Regions from separate parts of the Xenorhabdus budapestensis genome, predicted to be linked through region 3. Evidence: predicted binding sites of a transcription regulator. Region 3 holds the regulator's gene; each other region holds the start of a gene.
The links. The regulator PurR, encoded in region 3, represses purine synthesis genes. The targets are predictions, from matches to a motif close to CANGCAAACGTTTGCNTG.
Positions count from the first base shown of each region.

Region 1: HGO23_RS01015 (nucleobase:cation symporter-2 family protein) is a predicted target of PurR. The motif match lies at 4,362-4,379, and genes of this name have one in related genera.
Region 2: HGO23_RS16305 (NCS2 family permease) is a predicted target of PurR. The motif match lies at 5,476-5,493, and genes of this name have one in related genera.

Region 1 covers NZ_CP072455.1:243,034-253,134, reverse strand. Annotated here, with positions in the region: gene fabY (fatty acid biosynthesis protein FabY) at 1-885, shown strand, start outside; gene HGO23_RS01020 (AsmA family protein) at 971-2,719, opposite strand; gene HGO23_RS01015 (nucleobase:cation symporter-2 family protein) at 2,925-4,310, opposite strand; gene gltS (sodium/glutamate symporter) at 4,552-5,763, shown strand; gene recG (ATP-dependent DNA helicase RecG) at 5,865-7,946, opposite strand; partial or broken gene HGO23_RS01000 (tRNA (guanosine(18)-2'-O)-methyltransferase TrmH) at 8,088-8,270, opposite strand; gene spoT (bifunctional GTP diphosphokinase/guanosine-3',5'-bis pyrophosphate 3'-pyrophosphohydrolase) at 8,276-10,101, opposite strand, start outside.
Region 2 covers NZ_CP072455.1:3,697,640-3,707,740, reverse strand. Annotated here, with positions in the region: gene HGO23_RS16330 (SLC5/6 family protein) at 1-848, opposite strand, end outside; gene HGO23_RS16325 (CsgG/HfaB family protein) at 1,963-2,634, shown strand; gene HGO23_RS16320 (DUF4810 domain-containing protein) at 2,673-3,029, shown strand; gene HGO23_RS16315 (DUF799 domain-containing protein) at 3,029-3,697, shown strand; gene HGO23_RS16310 (MATE family efflux transporter) at 3,788-5,128, opposite strand; gene HGO23_RS16305 (NCS2 family permease) at 5,557-6,903, shown strand; gene HGO23_RS16300 (Na+/H+ antiporter) at 7,177-8,826, shown strand; gene HGO23_RS16295 (carboxylate/amino acid/amine transporter) at 8,831-9,730, shown strand; gene metR (HTH-type transcriptional regulator MetR) at 9,615-10,101, opposite strand, start outside.
Region 3 covers NZ_CP072455.1:2,003,578-2,013,678, forward strand. Annotated here, with positions in the region: gene pykF (pyruvate kinase PykF) at 1-918, opposite strand, end outside; tRNA gene HGO23_RS09115 (tRNA-Val) at 1,450-1,526, opposite strand; tRNA gene HGO23_RS09120 (tRNA-Val) at 1,560-1,636, opposite strand; gene HGO23_RS09125 (MATE family efflux transporter) at 1,797-3,170, opposite strand; gene HGO23_RS09130 (riboflavin synthase subunit alpha) at 3,411-4,052, shown strand; gene cfa (cyclopropane fatty acyl phospholipid synthase) at 4,151-5,302, opposite strand; gene punC (purine nucleoside transporter PunC) at 5,622-6,800, opposite strand; gene punR (DNA-binding transcriptional activator PunR) at 6,924-7,832, shown strand; gene purR (HTH-type transcriptional repressor PurR) at 7,836-8,861, opposite strand; gene sodB (superoxide dismutase [Fe]) at 9,387-9,965, opposite strand.

The DNA.
Region 1 (10,101 bases), 1.8 Mb from region 3:
GAGCTAGAAACCTATTACCAATTTCGTTGGGAGATGCTGCGTAAGCCACTTCACCAGCCGATTGGCTCAGAAAGAGATGCTTATGATTCGATGGCTCATCATCAAATGGTGGTGGATGAAACGGGTAAACCGATTGCTGTTGGGCGTTTATATATCAATGCAGATAGTGAAGGTGCTATCCGTTTTCTGGCCGTTGACCCTAATGAACAACAGAAAGGGTTAGGCACACTGATTGCAATGGCATTGGAATCCGTTGCCAGACAAGAAGGTGTAAAGCGGATTGTTTGTAGTGCGCGTGAGGATGCTGTTGATTTCTTTAGTAAGTTGGGATTTCAAAACCGGGGACTTATTAATGGTGCCCAGTCGTCTCCTATTAATCACTTCTTGATGATTAAGCCTATTATAAGTCTTGATGATATTTTGCACCGTCCGGACTGGTGTGCGGAATTGCAACAGGCGTGGTACAAGCACATTCCCTTGAGTGAAAAAATGGGGCTGCGTATTACTCAGTACACAGGGCAGCGTTTTATTACCACAATGCCGGAAGCAGGTAACCAGAACCCTCACCATACTATTTTTGCCGGTAGTTTGTTTTCTCAATCGACATTAACAGCGTGGGGATTGATCTGGCTGTTATTGCAGGAGCGTCAACTGGGGGGAGATATCATTCTGGTTGATGCGAATATTCGTTACCATAAACCAATCACTGGCCGCCCCAGTGCTGTTGCTGACCTCAATAATATAAGCGGTGATTTAGCCCGACTTGCACGTGGCAATAAAGCGCGTGTTAAGCTGGAAGTACAAGTAAGCGGTGAACTGGGAGTGGGTAGTGTGTTCACCGGTACTTATATCGTATTGCCTGCTGAACGGCCTGTGAAAATCTGAACTGCTATAACTGGATAGCGATTCAGGTTCTACCCTTTTCTGTGGCAGAACTGTTTTCGCTATCTTTTTGCAATTGTTCTATTTTTTATGATTGCTCTGTGTGAGATTGTCCTGCTTCGTCAGATTGGGTTGCATCAGATTGACCGACAGGGCTGCTATCGGTCGTCATTACCCCTTGTTTAATGGACTGTGACTCTTTATTGGATGACCTGTCTTCAGCCGCCAGTGTGCCACTGATGGTCTCCTTAATATTGTCAGCAGAGAGATCACCGGTGATAGCTAGTGAAAAATTGCCATCGCCATGTGCATTGAGCGGTCTCCAACCCCACTGTGGCAGAATACCCAAATCCACATTCATTCCCTTGAAGTTGAGCTGAAAAGGTTTTTGAGAAGCTGACTGTTCAACCATACCGTTAAATTGTAGTAATCCATCACCCGTGAAGGCATTCATTTTATCAACCACGACTCTGTCATCTGTAGCATGTAATTGCAGATAAGGACGAGCGATTTCTACTTTATTGAATGTTCCGCTGGCGGCTTGTAACGATGCTTGTCCATTCCATAATCCCCAATGACCATTTTTCAGGATATCCATAGTATCGACATAGCCTGATAGTGTGGTGAGCTGAAATGGAAAATCAGGATTCGCATCAATCAGGAGTGTATTGTTAATACTGACATTGTTTAATTTCAGTGCTGAAATCCATTCTGATGCGGGATTTTTGATATAGTCACGCCATTTTGCTGGCAGGAAGTAAATCAAGCCTGTCACTGAACTGTCGTTGAGGGTTAACTGGCGGCTCTGGCGATCCCACTGAGCTTTAATATTGAATAAACCTTTCTGGTAATGAGCTGTCAGATTGGCGATGGTAAAAATATCACCGGAAAAGCGGAATTTACCCAATATATCCCGGAATTGAGCGTCATTGAAGGTCATATTCATGGCATTAAAATCAATCAAGCCATCTTCGGCCTGCCAACGACCATTAACTAACCCCAGTCCTTTGATGGTTGTATCAAGATAATCGACAGACCAATCTTTCCCTTGTAGTTTGGCGTTAGTGAGATTGAGATCTTTAATGTGGATGGTCGGGAGTTGATGAGTTTTTTCTACCAGAGCAGCCAGTGCCATTGGGGACTGCCAGCGTATATCATTGATCAGGATATTATCCCAGCTCCAACTGCCATCAGGTAATTGTTGTCCATTTCCAGAGATGAAACCTTTCAGAAACTCTGCACCAAAGGCGCTGATGGTCAGACTGTTATTCTGGTGGCTTCCCTGCATGACGACCTTATCAAACGGAAGTCCATTTATACTGATTGTACTGGCACTGAACTGGTACTGCCCCGAACCAAAAGGAGAGTTGGTATCAGGTATCCAGGGGGTGATACCGCCGATAATATTTTTTCCCTGAATTTGCGAATGAGGGGTTGTTAACTGAATATCCATCTGATTCAGTTGTAAAATATCGGCTTTCAAAGCAGGGGGAAACTGATTGCCTGACAGCGCTAACTTACCTTGTTGTAATGTCAGCTTATGGAGATCTGTGAATTTGGGCAGGAATTGCCATTTGAGATCCAGATCCACCGTATTGGTATTGAGTGAGAAAGAACTCTGTTTATCGCTGACACTCACATTATTGAGCATTAGGGTCATAGGTCGGAGCCAACTGTGGTCGATACTTTCAATATTGACCTGATAATAACCTTGCTTGTTGATCCACTGGCTTATTTGTTTAGCTCCCCAATGTGTCTGGGCAACAAAATAAACAATGATCATTGCCAGAATCAGTAACAACAGCAGAGTAGCAAAGCATTTCCCTAACCACTTCATAATCTCACCTCAATACGCTCGTCCTGAAAAGAATCCCTTTTATGCCGTAAAACGGATCGCTACTCAATAGGCAACACTGAAAAAGCACTCATTCCGGCATACTGGCAGGAAAATTGCGAAGAATATTGCAAAAGAATATGCGAAGAGTTACACAAAAAATTCCCGCTATATAAGCGGGAGAAGAAGAGCCAGGCGAAAATTATGGCTATTTTTCTTGAGGAAAAACCAGATTTAGGAGAATGGCTGTGAGCCCGCCAGCGGCAACGCCAGAAGAAAGCAGGTTTCTTACCCATTCAGGTGCATATTGTAAGATCAGTGGTTGTTGAGAAATGCCCAATCCCACAGCCAGTGACAAGGCGATGATCATAATGGCACGTCGATTTAACGGTTCACGGGAAACAATTCTGACACCAGATGCGGCAATCGTACCGAACATCACAATAGTAGCGCCACCTAATACCGGTTCAGGAATATGCTGTACAAAACTTGCTACTGCCGGAAATAGCCCTAATAGAATCAGCATGGAAGCAATAATGTAACCGACATAGCGGCTGGCAATACCAGTCAGTTGGATTACTCCATTATTCTGACCAAAGCAGGAATTCGGGAATGTATTAAATAGAGCAGAAACCATCGAATTGAGACCATTTGCCAGTACACCGCCCTTAATACGCTTCATGTATAACGGGCCGCTGACAGGTTGCTCAGAAACATCTGAAGTTGCTGTAATATCACCGATTGTCTCCAGTGACGTCACCATAAAAATCAGGACAAGTGGGATCAACAAATTCCAGTCCAAAGAAAGCCCGTAATACAGTGGAGAGGGAACAATGATAATTGGTTTGTCTTCTGTTGTAGTTGAATGGGGTAGCATCTCCATATACCAAGCGACTAAATATCCTACTGCCATGGCAATAACCAGAGACGCAACCCGTAAATAGGAATTATGTTGGCGATTCAGCAACACAATAATGGCAAGAACAACTCCCGCCAGCAAAAGGTTTTCGAGGGCACCAAATGTGCCTTGCTGAATAGCGGTATAACCGCCGCCGATAGAAGTTAACCCAACCTGAATCAGTGACAGACCAATAATCATCACAACAATGCCGGAAACTAGAGGTGTGATGATTTTTCTGGCCAGATGCAGTATGCGGGAAAGAAATATCTCAGTGGTTGCTGCAAGCATCAATGTACCAAACAGGGCAGCCATCATTGTTGGAATATCGGCTCCTCCATTTTTCATGGCCAGGCCACCCATGATAAGAGGAGCTACAAAATTAAAACTGGTTCCTTGAATGGAAAGCAAACCTGAGCCAATTGGCCCCCAGGAACGGATTTGAATAAGTGAGGCTAACCCTGAAGCAAACAAGGACATACTGATAATGCGTTGTGTATCTTGTTCGGGAAGCCCAAGAGCCTGACAGATCAATATCGCTGGTGTGATGACAGCAACAAACATTGCCAGCAGATGCTGACAGGCGGCAAACAGGGCATGTGGAAGAGGTGGTTTATCTTCCAGACGGTAAATTAATTCGCTACCCGATTTTTCGGGGATTTCTGATTCTGAGTGTTTGTGGGTTGAGGTAGCCATGGTGTGGAGTTTCGAGTCAACAAAAGACACATTTTATTGCTCTGGCTTATAAAAGCAATCGATTGCGTGAAATTTTACCTATGAGGTATAACTTTATTTCGTCACATTTTTAAATGTTTTATCTTGTATTTATCGGTAATTTTTTTTCTAATCCAACCCTTACCTGCTCTTGGCGTTTTTATAGGATGATTATAACGTCGCATTAAATTCACATAATTTTAACAATGGATGGGGTACATAAATGTATCATTTGGATATTTATGGCACGCTCGTGGCTGCCACACTTGTTTTGCTAGTGGGAAGAAAACTCGTACAGTCAATTTCATTTCTTGAAAAATATACGATTCCAGAGCCGGTCGCAGGTGGCTTGCTGGTTGCTTTTGTTCTTCTGATAGTTAAACAGTCCACGGGCTGGGAAGTTAGCTTTGATTTATCTCTCAAAGATCCTCTTATGTTAGCGTTCTTTGCTACTGTAGGCTTAAACGCTAACCTTGCCAGCCTGAAAGCAGGTGGAAAATCCTTGGTAATCTTTATTGTTGTCGTTGTGGGCTTATTGTTGGTGCAAAACACAGTGGGGATTGCATTGGCGAAAATGCTTGGGCTTGATCCATTGATGGGGCTGTTGGCTGGCTCAATCACCCTTTCAGGAGGACACGGAACTGGTGCTGCTTGGGGTAAGGTATTTACTGAACGTTATGGTTTTGAGAATGCCACTGAAGTTGCAATGGCATGTGCAACATTTGGTTTAATACTAGGAGGCCTGATTGGTGGCCCTGTTGCTCGTCTGCTGGTAAGGAATAACAAAACACCTGGCCTGAAAGCTGAAGATACTGAAGTTCCGACTGCGTTTGAAAAACCCTATACCGGCCGTTTGATTACACCATTAGTAATGCTCGAAACCATCGCTTTAATATCTATCTGTTTGTTAGCGGGTAGCTATCTTGAGAAGGTTCTGGAAGGTACGCTCTTTTTGCCAACTTTTGTGTGTGTCCTGTTTACCGGAGTGATACTCAGTAATGGCTTGTCCCTGCTTGGTTTTTATCGGGTATTTGACCGGGCAGTGTCAGTGCTAGGTAACGTCAGTTTGTCTCTCTTCCTGGCAATGGCATTGATGAGTCTTAAATTATGGCAACTGGCATCCCTTGCGCTGCCGATGCTGGTGATCCTTGCTATACAAACAGTGGTTATGGCTCTGTACGCTATTTTCGTCACTTACAGAGTGATGGGTAAAAATTATGATGCGGCAATATTGTCAGCTGGTCACTGTGGTTTTGGTTTGGGTGCAACACCAACGGCGATTGCAAATATGCAGGCGATTACTGACCGCTTCGGGCCATCACATGTGGCGTTTTTGCTCGTACCGATGGTAGGTGCGTTCTTTATTGATATCGTTAACTCAGCCGTTATCAAGATTTATCTGTTATTACCAGTATTCCCATCTGTAGTAGGCTAACTTAACTCACCTTTGCTTTTGCCTGATATCTTGGCTAAATATGCCGCTGCAATTATCAGCGGCATTTTTTTAATTATCTTATAAGCATGATAGCTCGTTGATTAGGCATGGCTGTATTGCGAGCGGTCGGACAACCAGCGTTCAATCAATGCCTTGGCATGTTCAGGATAGTGTTGATGGATATAGTGGGCAATACGTTGTACTTCGGGGAGCATTGCCTGATCCCTTAATAAATCAGCAATCTTGAATTCGACGTTACCGGTCTGACGCGTACCAAGCAGTTCACCTGGCCCCCGAATTTCCAGATCTCTTTGGGCGATGACGAAACCATCATTACTATCCCGTAAGACTTGCAGACGTATTTTAGCTGTGTTGGTCAGCGGTGTTTTATAGAGCAGGACACAGTGAGAAGCTACAGCTCCACGCCCAACGCGGCCACGGAGCTGATGTAACTGAGCCAGCCCTAACCGTTCAGGATTGTCGATGATCATCAGGCTAGCATTAGGGACATCCACACCGACTTCAATCACCGTGGTGGCAACCAATAACTGTAATTCACCTTGCTTGAAAGCCTCCATAATGGATTGCTTTTCCACCGGTTTCATCCGCCCATGCACGAGGCCAATTTTCAGCTCAGGTAGCGCCAGGGCCAATTCTTCACTGGTAACCTGAGCAGCTTGTGCTTCCAGAACTTCGGAGTCTTCAATCAAGGTACATACCCAATAAGCCTGACGCCCTTCGTCTAAGCAAGCATTTTTGATACGTTGAACAATTTCATTCCGGCGAGTATCAGGGATAGCGACCGTTGTTACAGATTTCCGTCCAGGGGGAAGCTCATCAATAATGGAAGTATCTAAATCGGCATAAGCGGTCATTGCCAATGTTCGTGGAATCGGTGTTGCAGTCATGATCAATTGATGAGGATGAACCCCCTGTTCACGCCCTTTTTCCCAAAGTGCCAGACGTTGATGAACACCGAATCGGTGTTGTTCATCAATAATGACCAATGCCAGCCCGGCAAATTTAACTTGCTCCTGAAACATTGCGTGAGTACCAACGACCATACTTACCTGACCACAGGCAATGGCTTCTTGTTGCGCTTGGCGCGCCTTGCCTTTTTGCTTACCCGCAAGCCATCCTACCTGAATACCAAGTGGTTCAAACCACTGGCGAAAAGTGTTGGCATGTTGCTCCGCAAGAAGTTCGGTCGGTGCCATTAAGGCAACCTGCTTACCGTGAACAATAGCCCGTATTGCTGCGAGTGCTGCCACCAGCGTTTTACCGGAACCGACATCACCTTGTATCAGCCGCATCATCGGGACATTTTTTTCTAGGTCATGCTCTATTTCCATTACTACACGCTCCTGCGCACGTGTTGGCGAAAAAGGGAGCTGATCCAGTAATTGCTGTTTTAATGAATTATCTGCTGTGAGCGGCTGGGCATGGAAACGCTGAGCACCAGCTCTGACAGCCAGCATACTTAAATGATGTGCCAGCAGTTCTTCCAGAATTAATCGGTGTTGTGCTGGATGTTTACCATTTTCCAAATCCGCCAGAGAAATATCTGGTGGTGGACGGTGCAGAGTACGCAGGGCATTGGGAAGGCTGATGATCTGCTGACTAAACTGATCTGGTAATAATTCATTAATTGGACAAGTATCAAGCAGTTCCAGAGCCTGTTCGATCAACTTGCGCAGTGTGGTTTGACGCACTCCCTCTGTCGTGGGATAGACAGGAGTTAATGTATCCTGCAATTGAATGCGCTCAGCGTGTTGCTGGATCTTGTATTCTGGATGAATAATTTCTGCTCCTTGGGAGCCGCGGCGGATTTCACCATAAGCAATGATATGCTTGCCTTCTGCCAGACTATTCTTCATGGCAGTAGTGAAATTAAAAAAACGCAGAGTTAATATGCCAGTTCCGTCGCTGATTTGACAGGTCATTATACGCCGGCGCCCAAAAACCACATTGGTACGCAATATTTCACCCATCACCGTAGCATAAATACCGGGTAATACATCGTTAATAGCATACAGGCGGGTTTGATCCTCATAACGGAGAGGTAAATGCAGCAACAAATCCTGTAGATTGACCAATCCTAATCTGGCAAGTTTAGTCACCTGATTGGCTCCAACACCATGTAAAGTGGTTAATGGGATGGCATCAAGTAATCGGCCTTTCATACCTTTTCTCCGTCAGTGTGATTTATTTCCCTGTTGATGGTGCGGTCGTTGCCTGCATTGTTACCCACCAAGATTCACTTGCGATAATTTGCCCTTGTTTATCAATGAATGGTCGTTCCAGCCCTTTACGATGCGCGACCACAGTTGAGTCCGTAACTGATGAGTAGGCCAAATGGCATGGATCTGATGAATACCAACTGCATCCGCAGAGCGAATAACTGCGGATATATTATGGAGTTTGTGTACTTCTTCTAAACAAATTGTCAGGTCAGGTTGACGCATTGCCATCATCTGACAAATACATGCATAACGTTTAGGATTCATAACCTCTAGTTTCGGTTACGGCTGACTCGCAGTACATCTGGCATAACACGTATCTTACGCATGATATTTGCCAACTGGATACGGTCTTTGGTTGTCAGCCTGATGAAAGCACAATAAACGCGGCCATCTTTTTCCTCAGTATTCATGCTTTGGATGCTGGAATTTGCATCATTAATAGCTGCTGTCAGATTTGCCAGTGCTCCCTGATGGTTAAACATATCAACTTTAATTTCAGCGATAAAATCGCTATTGATATCTTTATCCCACTCAACAGGCATAAATTTTTCCGGTTCTTTCTGATAACCGCGGATATTACGGCAAGATTCGTGATGGATAACTAAACCTTTCCCCGGACTGATGTGGGAAATAATCGGGTCACCCGGAATCGGTCGACAACACTTAGCAAAGGTAATTAGGATGCCATCAGCACCTTTGATTGGCAGCTTACGAGATTGACTGTTACTGCCATTCGGAATTTTTTCTGTTGCACCCAATAGATTATGGGCAACGACGACACTCATCGCATTACCTAATCCGATCTCTGCCAGCAGGTCATTGAGTGAAGCAAGTTTCATTCTTGCCAATTCTCTGTCGATATTTTCCTGTGAAATATCGTTAATTTTCAGTCCATTGCCAAGTGCATGATTGAGCAGACGCCTTCCCAGACTGACGGAATCATCCCGCTTAAGGTTTTTCAGTAACTGACGTATTTTAGCACGTGCTTTAGAGCTGACGACAAAGTTCAGCCATGCCGCATTAGGGCGTGCGCTTGGGGCGGTAATGATTTCGACAGTTTGCCCACTGCTTAAGGTCTGAGATAGCGGGTAAGGCAGACGATCAACTCGAGCTCCGACACAAGCGTGACCAATATCCGTATGGACGGCATAAGCAAAATCGACAGGTGTTGCACCTGCCGGTAATTCGACAATACGCCCTTCAGGAGTAAAAACGTAAATCTCATCAGGGAATAGATCAGATTTGACGCTTTCAATGAATTCGAAAGAGCTACCAGCACTCTGCTGAAGCTCCAACAGGCTTTGCATCCAGCGCTGGGCACGGACTTGCGCTGTGGTACCTGATTCCCCTTGTTCTTTATAAGCCCAGTGTGCCGCAACCCCCATCTCTGCCATTTGATCCATGTCTTCTGTCCGGATCTGGACTTCAACAGGTACTCCATGTGGACCGATTAGAGAGGTATGCAAGGATTGATAGCCGTTGGCCTTAGGAATGGCAATATAATCTTTCACTCTACCGGGACGGGGTTTATACAGGCTGTGCATTTGCCCTAAAACACGGTAACAGGTATCAAGATTGCCGACGATGACACGAAACGCGTAAATATCCATAATGGAATGAAAACGCTGTTCTTTCAGGTGCATCTTACGATAAATAGAATAGAGGTGTTTTTCCCGTCCATTAACGATACATTGGATACCCGCATCCGTTAATCTACCTTCAATTTCTGCCAGAATTTTCTGGATCATCTCCTTACGGTTGCCACGGGCAGCTTTAACAACCTCTTTGATCACCCGATAGCGGTTAGGATATAAGGCCTCAAAGCCAAGCTCCTCCAATTCTGTTTTCAGGTGATGGATCCCCAACCGATGGGCCAACGGACTGTAGATCTCCAACGTTTCCCTGGCGATGCGCCGCCGTTTATCAGGGCGCAGAGAGCCAAGGGTTCGCATGTTGTGTGTTCGGTCTGCCAGTTTGATCAGAATGACACGGATATCCTGTACCATTGCCATGATCATTTTGCGGAAGTTTTCGGCCTGAGCTTCCTTTTTATCACGGAAGTTCAACTTGTCCAATTTGGAGACACCTTCCACTA
Region 2 (10,101 bases), 1.7 Mb from region 3:
GTGAAAGAAACAGCATAGAAAAACACCGTACAAAACAGGATACTAAAGGCGATATTCATAGCCCGTAGTGCCTTATAACGGGCAACTTCACGATTTTTTTCATGATTGCGATAAGAAATGACCATCGGACTTAGTGTCTGGATAAACAGAATGGATGTGAGTGTAAAAGGGAGAGTGATAATGGCCTTTTTTATCAGCATGGAGAAAGGAGGTAATGCACCGATATTGTACAGATGCCACATGCCGATCATGGAAAGCCCCAATGCGGCAACAACAAATAATTTTATCAGTACCATCAGACTGGATAGTTTAAATAATAATCGTTCACTGCGGGAAGAGAGCATCACCAGAATACAGATTAAGGTTAATCCATAAAAAGGGTTTTCGGATAACAATTTGCCGGTAATACCAAAGGTTTGCAGATATGAGGCGCTATCGTTGGTAATCGCAGTGGAGTAAACAAACAGCCAGATCACCAGCATAATAAAGTAGAGCACACCTAAAAAAACGCCCCAATTTTTACCGAGATAGCCGCTGATCACGCTGGGATAATCTTTACATTCAGATGATTCAGCAAGTGTATTGATGAATAGGCGTTGAAAAAGATACATGGCAGGATAGCCAATAACTGAAGAGAGCAGGAAGACCCACAATCCCATCAAACCAACCTGTACCGGAAGGAAAACAATACCAGCACCGATTGCCATGCCGATACTCATGATGACCCATCCCATGTCTATGCCACCAAATTTTGTGGCTTGTTTCCATTCTGCTTCCGTCATATTAGCTCGTTTGGCAGCCAAAGAAGCGTGGGACATGACATCATTACTTTTTGTTGCTGTTTTCATAATAGCTCTCGCTTACATTTTTGGTGCTGTAATAGGTGTCGAATAAGCACAGAGAAAAACGTATCACATAAACACCGAAGAACGATTTGTTCAGAAAATTTGTTCAAAAAATGAATTGTCGTGTGTTGATATTAAAGAATTCTATGAGGAAAAATTTTCCTAAAGACTCCATTTAATATGACTTTTTAAAGAATCATTTTTACATAAAGGAAAAATTGATATTTGTTATTCTCTCTTTATGCCAGGGCGTTGTGATTGTTCGTAATATTGAAAATTGAAACAATTGGAGAGGAAAGCGATGTGATTCACCACATTCATACTTGCTCAAAACACCCTGTCAGTATTAAATCCTTTTTATTGTCTGCATTATGATATAATTTAGAATATTAATCTAGTTTTTTTCTTGTATTACTGTCAGTAATGGATAAAAAGCAATCCATCTTAATGGTCATCTGGATGGTCATATAGTGTATTTATTCATCTTTATCTTTTGCTTGGATTTAATAAATTTGTATATAAAGAGTTATTTAATTATATCTTTTTTATTTTATATTTTAATAATTACAGATTAAATTAATTGCGCGTGGATTCACCCAATATGTGGGATGGTTTTGGAAAGATAGCTAATGTTGACGGTAAATTGCATCAGTTTGGCAGGAAGGCAGAGAGTATTATTACTGCCTCAATTCCTTTTGGTATAAGATGTCCTTGAAAAAGGTTTGGCAGAACGGGATAAACTTTGTATGGGCTGGAAGTGGTGGTATGGTGTTTTCTGTGTTGTCATTTAAATTATAACTTATCTTATTATTTAAATTTTCAGGTTGCCAATTTAATATAATGTTTCGAATTATATGATATTGTTATAGAGATATTTTGTATAGGTCGAATTTTAATATCTTAATCTATGTTTCACTATAGGGATTGAACACGGCTGATAAAGCCGTGTTTTATTTCATAGACTTTTCCTATAATAAAACTTATTATTTGACTGCTTCATCTTAGTCTTATCGCCTGTATAAATCCGGTCTATTCCAGGCAGAAACCCATAAGGTAATATGAAGGGTATAGCTTATCTGGCAGGCATTTAACTAAAAACTCTCAGGAAGACATAATAATGAAAATTAAACTCACTTTAGCTTCACTTTGCTTCGCTTCACTCATGTTGAGCGGGTGTGCGACGGAGTCGTCATCGACTCTTCAGGTGCAAAAAGTTTCTTCATATAACACCACCTACAAAGGAATTCGTAGCCCTATTGCGGTAGGTAAATTTGAAAACCGCTCAAGCTATCAAAATGGCATTTTCTCTGATGGTATCGATCGTTTGGGTAACCAATCAAAAACTATTCTGGTGACTCATTTACAGCAAACTGGTCGTTTTAATGTGCTGGAGCGTACTAACATGGCTGAATTGAAAACAGAGGCCGGGTTACAAGGCAAAGCACAGAAGCTGAAGGGAGCTAATTATGTTATCACTGGTGCTGTTACTGAATTCGGCCGCAAGGAAGTAGGTGACCATCAGTTATGGGGCATTTTGGGACGGGGAAAATCACAGATTGCCTATGCAAAAGTGATGCTGAACGTTGTGAATGTTGAAACGTCTGAAGTTGTTTTCTCTTCAGCGGGAGCAGGGGAATATAAATTATCCAGCCGCGAAATTATTGGCTTCGGTGGTGCATCTGGTTATGACTCTACTCTGAATGGCAAGGTGTTGGATTTAGCGATCCGTGAAGCTGTTAATGACCTTGTGTCTGGCATTGAAAGTGGTGAATGGAAACCAACGAACTAATATTCTAATAACTAATAATACATAGGGAAAACTTTTTAATGTTTTTGATGAAAAAGACGGGAATGCTGCTGGGTATATTATTATTGGCCGGATGTGTGCAGGCACCTAAAAACATTTATGAATGGGGTGAATATCAGCCAACAGTTTACCAATATTACCAACAGGATAAGACCGGGCCACAAGAGCAGATCCAGGCATTGCAAAAAGTCATTGAACAAGCCAGAGCCAAAGACAAACCCGTTCCTCCCGGGCTGCACGCTCAAATGGGGTTGCTCTATAGTAAAATAGGCAATATTGAAGAAGCCTTTCAGCAGTTTGAAATAGAAAAGAAATTATTTCCTGAATCCGCACAGTATATGGATTTTCTGCTGAATAAAGATAAGGGAGTGAAATGATGAACCGTTTTTGGGGCGCAGTCGGCGCTTTATTATTGCTGGTATTGACAGGATGTGCCAAGCAGACACCTTACGATTATAGTGCATTGAAGGAAAGTGACCCTAAATCGATACTGGTTCTGCCTGCTGTGAATAAATCCGTGGATGTGAAGGCGGCTGGCAGTGTGGTTTCTCAAGTCACTTATCCGTTGGCGGAATCAGGATATTATGTTTTTCCTGTCGCGGTTGTCGAAGAGATATTCCGGCAGAATGGTGCAGTAGATGCGCAGGATATCCACAATATCAGCTATAAAAAGCTACATGATATTTTTGGTGCGGATGCAGCGCTTTATCTGGATGTCACTGAATACGGTACACAATATCAGCTCATTAGCAGTGATACCCGCGTGACAGCGAAAGCTCGCCTGGTTGATCTGCGGACTGGTAAACAAGTGTGGAGTGGTGTAGCGACAGCTTCTACCGCAGAAAATCGTAACAATGGCGGTGGTGGAATTATTGGTATGTTAGTGTCTGCGGCTATTGAGCAAATTGCGAACACTGTGATGGATAAAGGCCACGATATTGCAGGCATTACCAGCAATCGTCTGTTGAGTGCAGGAGGATATCAATATGGCCACCTGCTGTATGGGCCGCGTTCAGAACATTATCGTAAAGAAAAACTAGAATAATTTTAAAATGCCGCAGACAATAACTGCGGCATTTTTTACTGTCATTTTTACAACTAACTTTTACAACTATAGTTTTGCAGTTAAACACGATTAAACATCTAATCGTTTGGTTTGCCATTTCTTAGATTTCCAGCGCCAGGCGTTTACCAGCCCTCGTATCCATTCATCGCAGAAAAAGCCAATCCAGATCCCCAGGATCCCCATCTCCATGGTAATTCCCAGAAAATAGCCAACAGGGATAGAAATACCCCACATGAAGAGCAGAGCAGTACAAAACGGGAATCTGGCATCACCGGAAGCACGCAGGGCATTGACCATGACGATATTAAAAGTACGCCCCGGCTCCAGAAATACAGACAGCAGGAATAAAGGCAGCAGAAGCTCAATGATCTTTTGGTCTTCTGTCATCAGGCCAAGGAGCGGTTTCCGGAAAATCCAGAAAAATAATACGACACCAACTGTGACAACAACGCCGATTTTCAGACTGTTTATCCCACGGATATAGGCATCTTCAAAGCGTTTTGCTCCGACAAGATGGCCGACCATAATTTCATTACCGATACTGGTGGAGATACCAAACAGCATGATGAACAGCGATAATTGAAAATACAGAGTCTGTGCAGCCAGAGAAGTTTCACCCATCAAACCGATAAAAGCCTGTGCGGTCATATATTGTAATATCCACACCAGGTTTTCACCGGCAGCCGGTAAACCGATATGCAGGATTTTGCCAAGCATATTCTTTGACCAGCATATCAGTAATTTCGGGGACAGCTTGATTCTTAAACCATAAAATAACAATCCGCAGAGGAGAATAACAGCAACCGTACGACCAAATACCGTAGACCATGCCACGCCTTCCAGTCCATATTTAGGTAGACCAAAGAACCCGTACAGGACAATCATATTACCGACAATCGTCAGCAGATTGGCAATCAGGGTGACATACATGGCAGATTTTGACTTACCATAAACCCGCAGACAAGCAGCCAAAATAATTGAAATTGCTTCCGGTATCAGGCAGATACCTAAAATATGCAGATAAGCAAATCCATCCTCCATCAGGTTTTCTGGCAGATTCATGATGCGCAAGATTTTATAGCCGAAGAAAATCGTCACCAAGGCACAACTAAAACCCAACACAAAATTAAAGGCGATGGAAATATGGATCGCCTGACTGGCTTTATCTCTTTTTCCTGAGCCGAGATATTGGGCAATTACAACGCTGCAACCAACACTAATGAAATTAAAGATTGTAATGAACAGATCAAAAACATGATTACCAACCCCCATAGCAGCTAAGTAAGCCGAAGAAATATGGCTGACCATATATGTATTGATTAGCAACGTCGCCATATGAAGAAAAATATCGATGAAAATCGGCCAGCTCAGTGAAAAAAGCGAACGATCTGTAACATCAGATTGATGCATTATAAAACCTATTAATTAAATTGAATGGTCTTTTGTGGTGTGAAATACCCAGAAAGTATCTATGATTTTACTTGGTTTACTGGTTGATTGGTAGACAAAATGCGTTATTCCCCGATAGGATGAAGTAAAAACTTTTATTATAAATATTCACTGATTTCCTGTTTTTCCTTAAGACTGCCAAGAGGGGGATTGGCAACAAAATTCATGATTATGACTTGATTCTCATCCCCGATTCACCAGATAATCCTTTGCCTCAAAATATCTCACCATTTTTTACCTCAAAAGCCAAACGATTGCGTATGGAAATGGCTGGACTAATAAGCTCCGCATTTTTGAGATTATCAAATGACGTAATCGTTTTCGTCGGGTAAGAGGGGAAAAATGGTGAGGAATCGGATAGATATTCAACATATTGGCAGGGGATAAACATGTCTGGCACGCAGGCACCAACTCAATGCAAACTTGATAAGTATTTTAAGATAACTGAACGCGGAAGCTCGATACGTCAGGAAATTCTCGCTGGATTAACCACATTTTTGGCGATGGTTTATTCCGTTATTGTTGTGCCAGGTATGCTTGGACAAGCCGGATTTCCCCATACTGCAGTATTTATTGCTGTATGTTTGGTTACAGGGGTTGGCTCATTATTGATGGGATTATGGGTTAATTTACCGATGGCAATTGGCTGCGCAATCTCACTGACGGCCTTTACTGCTTTCAGTCTGGTATTGGGGCAGCAGGTCAGTATTCCTGTCGCATTGGGCGCTGTTTTCCTGATGGGATGTCTGTTCACAGTTATTTCCGTTACTGGTATTCGCGCTTGGATATTACGCAATATGCCAATGGGGATAGCTCATGGAGCAGGTATCGGCATCGGATTATTTTTGTTACTTATTGCAGCAAATGGCGTTGGACTGGTGATTAAAAATCCCCAGGCGGGGTTGCCGGTTGCTTTTGGTTCGTTGACCGCTTTCCCTGTAATAATGACCTTGCTAGGGTTAGCGGGGATTATCGGACTGGAAAGGAAAAAAGTTCCCGGTGGTATTTTGCTGGTTATTATCGCTATTTCAATTATTGGCCTGATTTTTGATCCGGCAGTGAAATATCAAGGATTTTTTAAATTGCCAACGTTGGGGGAAGACGGGCTTTCTTTGATGTTTAGCATGGATATTATGGGGGCTTTACAGCCTGTTGTATTACCGAGTGTTCTTGCACTGGTGATGACAGCGATATTTGATGCTACAGGCACTATCAGGGCTGTAGCAGGGCAGGCCAATCTGTTGGATAAAAGAGGGCAGATTATTAATGGCGGTAAGGCGTTAACGGCTGATTCGGTCAGTAGCATTTTCGCCGGAGCAATTGGCTCTTCTCCTGCTGCCGTTTATATTGAATCCGCAGCAGGAACCGCAGCAGGAGGAAAAACAGGGTTAACCGCAGCGGTTGTCGGTATCTTATTTCTGCTGATATTATTCCTTTCTCCATTATCATACCTGGTTCCTTCATATGCGACAGCGCCTGCTTTGATGTATGTCGGGTTGTTGATGTTGAGTAACGTACGCAAGCTGAATTTCGATGATGTTGTCGATGCAATGTCAGGATTACTGTGCGCTGTATTTATCGTTCTGACTTGTAATATTGTTACTGGTATTATGCTGGGGTTTGGTGCCTTGGTTGTTGGACGTGTTTTTTCTGGTGAATGGAGCAAACTGAATATCGGTACGGTAATTATTGCTATTGCATTGGTGGTATTCTACGCTGGCAACTGGGCCATTTAATCAAAAGGATACTCAAAAAATTATGCGCAAACGATTAAAGTTTGCGCGTGTATTTCCAGGTTAGATAATTTTTAAAATCTGTCAAATTTTCGACAAAATTCCGTAGATAAGTATAAAATAGACAAATGACTTGCTGGTCATTGATTCACAATATGATTGTTTTTTGTTTTTCCAGAATAACTTCAATTTTTGCGGTTATTAGCGCTGTTATTACAAGAAAAAAACAGTCACAATCTCTTCACCGACGGATTTTTGGCAATTTGTAAGGGTAACATGGAAATATTCTTTACTATCTTGATCTTGATTTTGGTGGTGTCAGTTTCTGGTGTTCTTACTAAAGTGATCCCATTCCGTGTCCCTTTGCCGATAGTGCAAATAGCAATGGGGGCATTGCTGGCCTGGCCTCATTTTGGTTTACACGTTACTTTCGATCCTGAATTATTCCTCGTTTTACTTATCCCTCCTCTATTATTTGTTGATGGTTGGAAAACACCGACCAGAGAATTTTTTCAACATGGGCGTGAAATAGTTATTCTGGTTTTAGTATTGGTCCTGGTGACAGTTGTCGGCATTGGTTATTTGATTTACTGGTTACTGCCGAGTATTCCACTCATTGCTGCATTTGCTCTGGCAGCAGTGTTGTCACCAACTGACGCAGTTGCATTATCTTCGATTGTTGGGAAAGGGGGTATTCCTAAAAATATGATGAGCGTGCTGGAGGGTGAAGCATTGATGAACGATGCTTCCGGTCTGGTTGCTCTGAAATTTGCCGTGGCAATTGCTATGGGGACAATGGCATTTACCGTCACGGGTGCAACATTCGAGTTTTTTAAAGTGGCTATTGGCGGCTTGGCGTCGGGTATTGCTGTCACCTGGTTGTACAGTAAATCACTACGATTGATGAGTCGCTGGAGTGGTGATGATCCTGCCACTCAAATCATGTTTATGATGTTATTGCCATTTGCTTCTTACATGATTGCTGAGCATATTGGTTTCTCCGGTATTCTGGCCGCAGTTGCTGCGGGTATGACTATCAGTACGGCGGGAGTGATCCGCAATGCGCCTTTGGATATGCGTTTGCGTGCTGATAACGTATGGGGAATGTTGGCGTTTGTGTTCAACGGCCTGGTATTCATCATGCTGGGCTTACAGTTGCCGGGGATTTGGGAGACGTCTGTTGCTCAGGCAGAACTTGATCCACATGTTGAAACCTGGATGCTGTTCGCTGTGGTAGGTATCATTTATGCTGCGTTGGTACTGCTGCGATTCTGCTGGCTATGGTTGATGAAAAATACCAGCAAGGTATTGATGAAGAAAAAACCGCTGGAATTTTCAACCTACACTACACGTGAATTGTGGCTGGCTTCGTTTGCTGGTGTCCGCGGGGCAATTACTCTGGCTGGTGCTTTATCCGTACCTCTTTTCCTGCCGGATGGCGATCCATTCCCTGCTCGTTATCAGTTGATCTTTATTGCCGCAGGTGTGATTCTGTTCTCTCTGTTTGTTGGCGTTATTGCTCTGCCGTTATTGCTGAGAGGCATGAAAGTGGGAGACAAACAGTCTGGTTTCAATGAAATCAGAATGGCGAAAGCGGCGATGGCTGAAGTTGCGATTGTCAGTATGAATAAAATGGAAGAACGTCTGTCTGTCAGCACTGAAGAAAAACTGGATGCCGAAGTGATTAGTGAGGTCGCTTCCCGAGTCACCGGTTATTTGCGACGCCGTACTGCCGGGACTGATGAGGGTGAACACAGCTTGTTGGTTGAAGATCTGGAGCGGCGTTTCCGCCTGACGGCGTTACGGGCTGAGAGGGGAGAGCTATATCACTTGCGTGCAACTCGTAAGATTAGTAATGAAACGCTACAGTCGCTCCTGCATGACCTGGATTTGCTTGAAGCGCTGTTGGTAGGTAAATCTCAATAAAAATATGTGGCTATTAACAATTACAACACTTTTGTGGGCCGCTTCATTCAGCCTGATTGGTGCTTATCTCGCCGGTCAGGTTGATAGCTGGTTTTCTGTTCTTGTCAGGGTAGTGTTAGCTGCTCTGGTATTTCTGCCATTTCTGCGTTGGCGTGGGTTATCACTGAAAGTCATTGCACTGTATATGGCAGTGGGAGCTTGTCAGTTAGGTGTGATGTATTTGTTTGTATTTCATGCCTACCACTATCTGACGGTAGCAGAATTTTTGCTGTTTACGGTCATGACTCCACTGTATGTCACATTAATATACGATTTGATGGGACGCCAACCGCTGCGTTGGGGCTATGCACTCAGTTCGTTACTGGCTGTGGCGGGAGCTGCGATTATTCGTTATGACCGGTTAAGTGAATCCTTCTGGATTGGTTTAATGTTGGTGCAATTGGCAAATATTTTCTTCGCCATTGGTCAAGTTGGTTATAAACGTTTGATGGAAGTGTATCCGATACCACAGAGAATCGCATTTTCGTGGTTCTATTTAGGCGCTTGTGTTGTTGCAATTATCGGCTGGCTAATGTTTGGCGATCCACAGAAACTGCCGACAACCCAATTACAATGGGGAGTTCTGATCTGGTTAGGAGTAGGGGCTTCCGGTATTGGCTACTTTATGTGGAATTATGGCGCAACCCAAGTGGATGCCGGAACACTGGCGATTATGAATAATATGCTGGTTCCGGCGGGGTTATTGGTCAATTTTGTAATTTGGCAGCAGCATCCAAATTGGTTGGGCTTTACCATTGGAGGCAGCCTGATTGTTGCGTCGCTTTGGGTGCATCATCGTTGGATATTGAGACCCGCTTCACAAACGGCAAATTATCCACTGCGTGCTGACGCGCAGAACGAATAAATGTGTCAATAGTCGGTTGGCGTTGCTCCCCTTTACGGCGGGCTGCGTACAACCGGCTCCATAACCCTTCTCCCAATGTCTGAGTGACAACTAATCCTTGTCTTTCGAATGTTTCCACCGCCCAATGAGGCAATGCTGCAATACCTAAACGGGCGGCCACCATTTGAATTAGTAATAACGTGTTATCGACGGTTTTCAAGGTCGGAGTAACATCTGCTGGTTCAAGAAAACGTCTCCAGATATCAAAACGTTGCCGTTGAACCGGATAAATCAGCAAGGTTTCGGGGGAGAGATCCTGTGGCTGGATATCCCGCTGATTAGCCAATGGATGATCCGGTGCAACTACCAGTTTCACTTCATAATCAAACAAC
Region 3 (10,101 bases):
AGTACCATCCAAGATTGCATTGGCAACGTCGCCTGCTTCAGCGCGGGTAGGGCGTGGATTTTTGATCATGGAATCCAGCATTTGAGTCGCAGTGATGACAACTTTGCGTGCAGAATTACATTTTTCTATCATCATTTTCTGCGCGAAAATCACTTCTTCTACGGGGATCTCAACACCCAAATCACCACGGGCAACCATGATACCGTCTGAAGCTTCCAGAATTTCATCAAAATTATTCAGACCTTCCTGATTTTCAATTTTGGAAATGATTTGGATGTGTTCGCCACCGTGGGATTTTAAGTGTTCGCGGATTTCCAGAACATCAGAACGCTTACGAATGAAAGACGCTGCAATAAAATCAACACGTTGCTCACAACCAAAGATAAGGTCTTGCTTGTCTTTTCCTGCCAGTGCAGGCAGGTTGATAGAAACATTTGGCAGATTGACGCCTTTGTTTTCACCTAACTCACCGTTATTTAACACTTCACAAATGACTTCAGTTTCGGTGATATCTTTTACTGTCATGGCAATCAGGCCATCGTCAATCAATACTGTATTGTCCACAGATAAATCCGCTGGTAAACCTGAATAGGTTACGGCAACACATTCTTTATTACCGATGACAGATTGATCTGTTGTGAAGGTGAAAGTCTGACCTGCCGTCAGAGAAACATCATTACCACCTTCCAGCTTCATGGTTCGGATTTCAGGGCCTTTAGTATCCAGTAAGATAGCTGCTTTTTTGCCGGTTTTGGCAGTAACTGCACGAAGATTTTTAATGCGTTGGCCATGCTCTTCGTAGTTGCCGTGAGAAAAATTCAGGCGCATAACATTCATGCCTGAGTTAAGCAATTCGGTTAGTTTTTCTTCGGATTCAGTTTTCGGCCCGATAGTACAAACAATTTTAGTTTTTTTCATGACAATCTATCTACTGGTTTTTATGAATTAAAAAAAGTGAATCACCAACCATTGACATTATAAGCTAGCATCATCTGGCTTTGTAATTTGGCATTTTTAGTTGCGCAACATAATGGAAAACGGGTGGCAGAAAGTGTCAAATGGTTGTTTTTCATGAAGCCAGGCATGTATGGACATGTGGACTTGGAACGATTAATCATCTGTAACTTTTTCTGAGTTCGGTAAATCAATTGGCTGAAACCATTCAACATATGACAATGCGTATTATAGAGGTTAATTTCTGTGAAATGAATTAAAAAAATAGTTCTCGAAAAGATTTATGTTACAGGAATAAAAAATATTCACGCACACGCTAGAAAAATCAGTAAGTTGTTGCACGATAGTATCGAATCGAATATTTGTTATTTCGGTTAGGTATGAGGATAAGTATGGGACAACCAGTACCAATTTTATGACAACTAATCATCGGGATAACCAGATTAGAAATGAAGAGAGTTAAAAACGAAAAAATAAAGAAAAACTATAAAGATATGGTGCGTCCGAGTGGACTCGAACCACCGACCCCCACCATGTCAAGGTGGTGCTCTAACCAACTGAGCTACGGACGCACATAAAAATGAATTTTTTGTCAACCGGATATTTGGTGCGTCCGAGTGGACTCGAACCACCGACCCCCACCATGTCAAGGTGGTGCTCTAACCAACTGAGCTACGGACGCAATCTAAATTTCTGTGGCTGACAACGGGGACGAATATTAACGATCACTGAGCTGTCTGGCAAGGGGAAAAATGCAAATTCGTGCTCGATTGCTCGCATTTACATCTATCAGTGTGAATTTACAACTTTTTCCCCTTTAGATGATAATCTAATGTACTGAATTAACGAGTAGAATGTGCCAGAACAGTATAATCAGGCTGCTTTTGTAACCACCAAATCCGGCTGCCCATCATGATCGCAGCTACAGTTAACCCGATAATAAACCCAATCCAGAAACCTTGTGGCCCCATCGGCTCAGTAACATAGTTGGTCAATGCCAGTATATAACCACTAGGTAATCCGAAACCCCAATATGCGATGAAAGTAATAAAGAAAATGGAACGCGTATCTTTATACCCGCGCAATACCCCGGAGCCAATCACCTGAACTGAATCTGAAAGCTGATAGATAGCAGCAAACAGCATCAAATGAGATGCCAAAGTGACAACTTCAGGATTATTGTTATACATTATTGCAATTGGTTCACGGAATAGAATCGTGAAGGTTGCTGTTATACAAGCAATTACCAAGCCAACAACAAGACTGGTATAAGCTGATATTTTGGCGCCTTCAGTTGATTCCTGTCCTAAGTTATAACCTACACGGATAGTTGCCGCTATGCCAAATGACAACGGGAACATAAACATCAGTGAGCTGAAATTGAGAGAAATTTGATGTCCTGCAACGGCAATTACGCCGAGAGGGGAGACCAGTAGGGATACAACAGCAAATAATGTAACCTCAAAGAACATAGCCAGAGCGATAGGTAAACCAAGCAAAGTAATGCGTTTTTGAGCATGCCAGTTAGGACGGGCAAAATTGTCAAATGTATGGATATCTTTCTGAGAAGGTGAGTGTTTGACATATGCAAGCAGTAACAGGAACATTACCCAGTAAACGGCTGCTGTTGCAACACCACAACCCACACCACCAAGTTCCGGTGCACCGAATTTACCGTAAATGAAAATGTAGTTGACGGGGATATTAACCAATAATCCTAAAATACCAATAACCATTGCTGGTTTGGTTTTTGACAGCCCTTCACACTGACTGCGTAAAACCTGATAGTACAGGCAACCAGGCGTTCCCCACATAATAGCGTGAATAAAATCTACAGCTTTTTGTGCCAGGATAGGATCCACATTATGTTGCGCTTCTATAATGAAACGGCAGTTATACAATATTGTAATAATGAAAATAGCGAGGAGCGTTGCTAGCCAAAAACCTTGTTGAATTTGACTTGCGACATTTTTTCTCTGGCCTGAGCCATTCATATGTGCAACGATTGGTGTTAAAGCCATCAACAAGCCTTGACCAAACAGAATCGTCGGCAGCCAGATTGATGTCCCGATAGCAACCGCTGACATCTCGATTGTGCCAGCTTTACCAGCCATAACTGTATCTACGAAACCCATCGCAGTTTGTGAAAATTGAGCGATGATGACGGGGATCCCCAGAGCGAGCAAACTACGCGCTTCATTTAAATATTTCTGCACGTACTACACCTTTTTTGATTAAAAATTAATTAGAAGAACAAGAAACATTTTTGCGAGCAAAAGAAGTTGTTTGAAAAGTAATCTCTTGTTAACTCAAGTATTGTATAGGACTCATTTTATTAAGCCAATCGTTGCACGATATTTATGCCAAATCGAAGATAACTCTCAACCGGAATAGTGTCTAAAAGAGATGAGTGCGTTACACTAACTTATCATGCAAAACGATAAAAGAGGTTTCCCATGTTTACAGGCATCGTCCAGGTAAAAGCGCCTATAGTTGCTATTGAAGAAAAAATACACTTTCGGACTCATGTAGTTAAATTTCCGGCTGAATTATTATCTGAAATTGAAACGGGGGCTTCCGTTTCCCATAATGGCTGTTGTTTGACTGTCACTAAAATAGATGGCGATTTGATTAGTTTCGATTTGATGAAAGAGACACTGCGCTTGACTAATCTCGGCGAGCTTAAGATTGGCGATTTAGTTAATTTGGAAAGGGCTGCAAAATTTGGTGATGAAATTGGTGGGCATTTGATGTCCGGTCATGTCATTACAACGGCTGAAATTGCTAAAATTTTTACTGCGGAAAATAACCATGAAATATGGTTCCGTATTTATGATAAGCAGTTAATGAAATATATCCTGCATAAAGGTTTTATTGGTATTGATGGGATCAGCCTAACGATTGGAGATGTCGTGAATAATCGTTTCTGTGTTCATTTGATTCCTGAAACGTTGGAACGTACGACACTGGGCAAAAAACGCATTGATCAAAAAGTAAATATTGAAATTGACCCGCAAACACAAGCAATTGTAGATACTGTTGAACGGTTCATGGCGCAAAAAGAACAGGAAAGAGTATTATCCCAATTGGAAGAGTAGTTAACGTTACTTATATTAATAAAAAATATTAATGAAAAAAGCTACAGAGATGTTCACTGTAGCTTTTCAGCAGCCTTAGAAAGCTGTTGTAAACAATATCATCGAGGAACTCTCAGTCCATTTTCAATTCCATGCGGGCTGAACATGACTTGCCATAGTTGAATATCTCTGGCACGGAATGCGCCAGCGCAGGCATTCAGATAATAGCTGAACATCCGTTTGAAACGAGGGCTGTAGTTATTTTCTATCTTACTCCAGTTTGCGATAAAACGCTCATACCATGCCATCAGGGTACGATCATAATCAGCCCCAAAGTTATGCCAATCTTCCATAACGAACTTTCCTGTGCTGGCTTTGGCGATCCTTGCAATTGATGGTAAGTAGCCATTAGGGAAAATATATTTACTGATCCATGTATCGACACTTACTTTATCTCGATTGGAACCAATAGTATGAAGTAAGAACAACCCATCAGGTTTCAGGTTTTTACGGACTATATCGAAATAATTGGCGTAATTTTTATGACCAACGTGTTCAAACATGCCAACGGAAACAATTCTGTCAAACTGGAGATTCAGGTTACGATAATCTTCAAGGATAATTTTAACATCCAGATCCTTACAGCGGTCTTGAGCGTATTTCTGTTGCTCTACCGAAATGGTAACGCCAGTGACGGAGGCATCATAGTGTTTGGCAGCATAGGCGGCCAGCCCACCCCATCCACATCCGATATCCAAAAGAGTCATGCCCGGTGATAACTGTAGTTTTTCGCAAATTAACCGGAGTTTATTAGATTGAGCTTCTTCCAGAGTATTTGCATCTTTCCAGTAACCACAGGAATATTGCATATAGGGATCAAGCATGAACGTGAATAGGTCATTACCTAAATCATAATGCTCTTTACCCACAATCCAAGCTCGCTTGGTAGATTGTAAATTAAATACGCGGGAGGTAATAATCTTCAGAATGTCTTTGATATTTTTAGGGATTCTGTGTTCCAGACCCACTCTTAAAATTTTATAAAAGAAAATGTCCAAACGTTCACAATCCCACCAACCATCCATATAACTTTCACCTAATCCCAAAGAGCCTTGTTTTAACACTCTTTTATAAAAATCAGGGTTTTTGACTTGTATATCAAAAGGACGTTTACCGTTGATTTCAACACCAGCTTCTTGAAGCAAGTCATTGGCGATCCTATGCCACTGGTCAGTAATTGTTTTTTTTCCTTCAACGAAAGATGAACTCATAGACTCTCCAACATTTGTTTGATGGAATTTTGAGGTATATCTTTGTGATAGATTGTTTATTATCCTAAAACAAAAATGGATTGACTTGAAATTAAGCAGAAAATGTTTCAAAGGCACAGAATGCCGATTCATCCTGAAATGAAAGAGAGCTTCATTGCCCTTAGAAACCTCAAATTCCGAGTTTTTTAGAATAATGAATCTGTATGAGTATATGAGTGAAATAATATTTAAACAATAATCTAAAGGCCATATTATGGTATGGCCTTTAGATGATAATATTCTTAGTTATTATCTTTGGGAGTAATTTTTTAATTTATAACTAATGACCATTGTTTACTTCTTTCTTTTGTAAAGAATAGCCTATTATCATTGGGATAATAGTAGAAACCATCACTGTTGTGGTAGACAGAAGAGGGTCTTTCATGAACATAGCAACAAGCATGCTGGCAATAAAGCAAAGACCCAATTGTAAAGCATTTTGTAATGCAGCCGCTTTACCACCGTCTTTGGGATAAACAGAAAGTGCATTTGCTACAGCAATAGGGTAAGAAGCACCATTCATGACGGCCATAAAACAGAAAGGAACAAGAATAAGCATGAAAGAAGGATAAATTAGGGCAATTAAATAGATGAGTGCCATGCTTACAGCATAACCTACCAGCAAAATTGGAAATATGGTTTCACTTTTGATTTTTTCCAATAAAAGACGGCAACCATACCCACCGAGCATAAATGCCAAAGTTTGTGGAATATAGCTTAAGCCAATATCTGTGGCATCATAACCCATATTGATCAAAATCGTTGGTGAACCCGTTAGCCAGGCAAAAAAACCAGCACTACAGGAAGCATAAATCAACACATTTCCGCTGAAAGTTGAAGACTTCAATAAGGTGAAGAAAGAAATTTTATTTTCATTGATATTGGTGTCAATAGGTGCACGTTTACTAGCCAGTAAAAATGTTGGTACAAGCAAAACTAGTGTTACAGCCATTAAAACAAGAAAAATAGTTCTCCAACCTGTATGTGACAATAACCATGCACCGAGTAAAGGGGCAAGGGCAGGGGAAAGTGCAACCAGCGGCATAATCATGGCAAAAACGCGTTTTGTGCGTTCAGCGTTATATCTATCAACGACTAAAGCTTGCCAGGAAACAGCAGCAGAACAGACACCCACAGCCTGAATAAATCGCAGAATAAGTAATTGAGTTGCATCTGTTATCCAAAGCATTCCTAAACAGCTAAGACAAAACAGAGACAAGCCGATAAGCAGAACAGGTTTTCTTCCTAGGCGATCAGACAGTTGTCCCCATAAAAGCTGGGCAACAGCAAAACCAGCAAGAAAAACGCTGAGGCTTGCACTAATAGCCCCTTCTGATGCACCTAAGTCTTTCGCCATAGCATCAAAAGCGGGTAGATACATATCAATGGCTAAGTAGCCAAGCATACTTAGGCCAGCGAGATAAAACATAAATGGCATGGAATTTTTATTTGTTGTCATTGTGTCAATAAATTGATGTGATAATTGATAAGAAAATATACGGTTTATTTTATATGGCGTAATTTTTACTTGTGAAACGGTATTATTTGCATAATGCTGTGAAAAAAATTAAAAGGAAGAAATATGTGGTCTGAATATTCTTTGGAAGTTGTTGATGCTGTGGCCAGAACAGGAAGTTTCAGTGCGGCTGCGTCAGAGCTTCACCGCGTACCTTCTGCCATTAGTTATACAATAAAACAACTTGAAGAATGGTTGGCAGTTCCCCTATTTGAACGTCGTCATCGCGATGTGGAATTAACCGAGGCAGGGGCTATCTTTGTAAAGGAAGCGCGTTCTGTTATCAAAAAAATGCATCATACTCGTCATCAATGTCAGCAGGTGGCTAACGGTTGGCGTGGGCAGCTTAGTATTGCTGTTGATCAAGTGGTGAAACCAGAACGGACACGCCAGCTTATTCTGGATTTTTACCGCCATTTTCCGGATATTGAGTTATTTATTTACCCTGAAGTTTTTAATGGGGTATGGGATGCGCTGGTAGATGGGCGCGTTGATGTTGCTATTGGTGCCACACGCGCCTCTCCAGTCGGGGAGCGATATAGTTTCAGGGACATGGGGTTCATGCCGTGGCTATGTGTTGCCAGTCCTGGGCATGAGTTGACCGTTATAATAGAAAGATTAAATGATGATCAATTGAGGGCTTACCCTAGCTTGTGCCTTGAAGATACTTCACGTAATTTACCCAAGCGTAATACATGGACTTTGGATAATCAACGGCGGTTAGTTGTCCCTGATTGGAATGCCGGGTTGGCTTGCCTGATGGAGGGGCTGTGTGTGGGAATGGTGCCCAAACATCGTGCTTTGCCGCTTATTCGTCAAGGAAAACTCAGTTTGCTTGAACTTGAGCAACCATTACCTGATAGCCCATGTTGCCTGACGTGGTCGCAAAAAAGCCATTCACCTGCATTAAGCTGGTTGCTTGATTATCTTGGAGATAGTGCAACACTCAATACTGAATGGCTACAAGAGGATTAATCGTTAACGACGATAATCAATGAAAGGGCCATCTGCAACAGAGCGACGCTCAACAAGACGCGGATGGACTTCGATAGTTTGTGCATCTTGACGTTTATTAATGATCCTATCAAGTAACGTGGAAAAAGCCATCTGTCCTAGACGCTCTTTAGGTTGATGAATCGTTGTCAGCGCTGGTGTGAAATAACGGGCATTGCGAATATTGTCATAACCAATGACAGAAATATCTTGTGGAACGCGTAACCCCATCTCGTCAGCAGCACAGATCGCCCCCATTGCCATCACATCTCCTCCACAAAATACGGCCGTAGGGCGGTGTTTTTGGCTTAAGATTTTATACATCGCCTGATATCCGGATTCGGGCTCAAAATCCCCCTGAACAATCCATTCTTCCCGAATAGTGATATTTGCTTCTTTTAGTGCCTTGAGGAAACCTTGATGACGTCCGCCTCCAGTATTTCTGGCCAATGATCCGGGAATAGCAGCAATATCACGGTGACCACGTTCAATAAGATATCGGCCGGCCAAATAACCACCATGGAAGGCATTATCGATAATTGCATCAGTGAAATCTCCTCTGGACTCTCCCCAATCCATGACTACCATGGGAATGTTGCGATAGTCTTCCAGCATTCCCAACAGTTGTTGAGGATATTCAGAACACATAACCAGTAAACCATCTACGCGTTTTTGCGCCAGCATAGAGAGATAAGCTTTTTGTTTGTCGAGATTGTTATGGGAATTACATAAAATCAAAGTATAGCCTTTGCTATAACAACTATTTTCGACAGACTCAATGATTTCAGCAAAATAAGGCGCTTCACTTGATGTTGCCAGTAGTCCGATAGATTTGGTGTGATTAACCTTTAAGCTACGGGCAACAGCACTGGGGGAATAATTCAGTTCCTTAATGGCAGCCCATACTGTGGTCTTTGTATCTTCGGCGACGAAACGGGTTTTATTGATAACATGGGATACGGTTGTGGTTGAAACACCAGCGCGTTTGGCCACATCTTTAATCGTTGCCATGATAAAAAGGACTCCTGACCTTAGGTCTAAATTTGTATACCCTTCATCTGGATATAGATCTTTGTTAATCATTTGCCAGTGTTATATTTATATATAGGAAGATAACTGACAATAATTTAGCGATAAACCCTGAATTTTGTCTGATCTAGCGCAAAAGTGAAAGTAGTAATCAATGCTATAAAGTATATGCATTAAATACCACAGTATGGTTTTTTAACCTCTGAGGTAAATAACCAGTCAAAATTTATGGTGTCGCTGAGCCTGAGTCTTAATTTTCATGGTGAGGATGGTTTATGGATACAGATCTGAAATTGGGATTATTGACTGCCTGTAGTGCGTTAATCGTGATTGTTTTTCTGGCGAGTCTTTGCCTGATCTAGCCAAGGTCGAGAAACAATATCAAGGTGAAATGCTATCTGCCTTACTTTAAAGGTAAGTTTTTCACTATTCAAAGGGCACTTATAAATAAAATGAAGTGCGTTGAATCGGAAAAACTTACCCTTGTCATTTTAACTGGCTGGTTAATTAAGCCAGATTTTCTTCCACAAATTTCCAGTTAACCAGAGCCCAGAAATGCTCCAGATATTGAGGACGTGCATTGCGGTAATCGATGTAATAGGCGTGTTCCCAAACGTCAACAGTCAGAACTGGCTTGTTTTCACCAGTCAATGGAGTTGCTGCATTGGAAGTATTGACGATAGCCAGACTGCCGTCGGTTTTCTTAACCAGCCATGTCCAGCCAGAACCGAAGTTTTTCAGTGCTGCATCAGTAAACTGCTGTTTAAATTCAGCAAAAGAACCGAAAGAATTATTGATAGCTTCTGCAACTTTACCAGTTGGTTCACCTCCACCATTTGGTGACAGGCTATGCCAGTAGAAGGTGTGGTTCCAGACTTGTGCTGCGTTATTAAAGATGCCGCCTTCAGAGATTTTGATAATTTCTTCCAGTGATTTTCCGGCAAATTCGGTATCTTTAATCAGATTATTTAGGTTTACAACATAAGCGTTGTGGTGTTTGCCGTAATGATATTCCAGAGTCTCTGCTGAGATGTGGGGTTCTAAGGCATCTTTAGCATAAGGTAATGCTGGTAATTCAAAAGACATTGCATACTCCTTTTAATATCGGGTTTTTGGCTTTATAAGCCATGATTTATAGTATATTAATCATGGATAGAGCAAATTTTAGCTTATTGTCATGTTGCTATTTTGTTTGGTAATTATCTTAACAATTTTTCTGCTA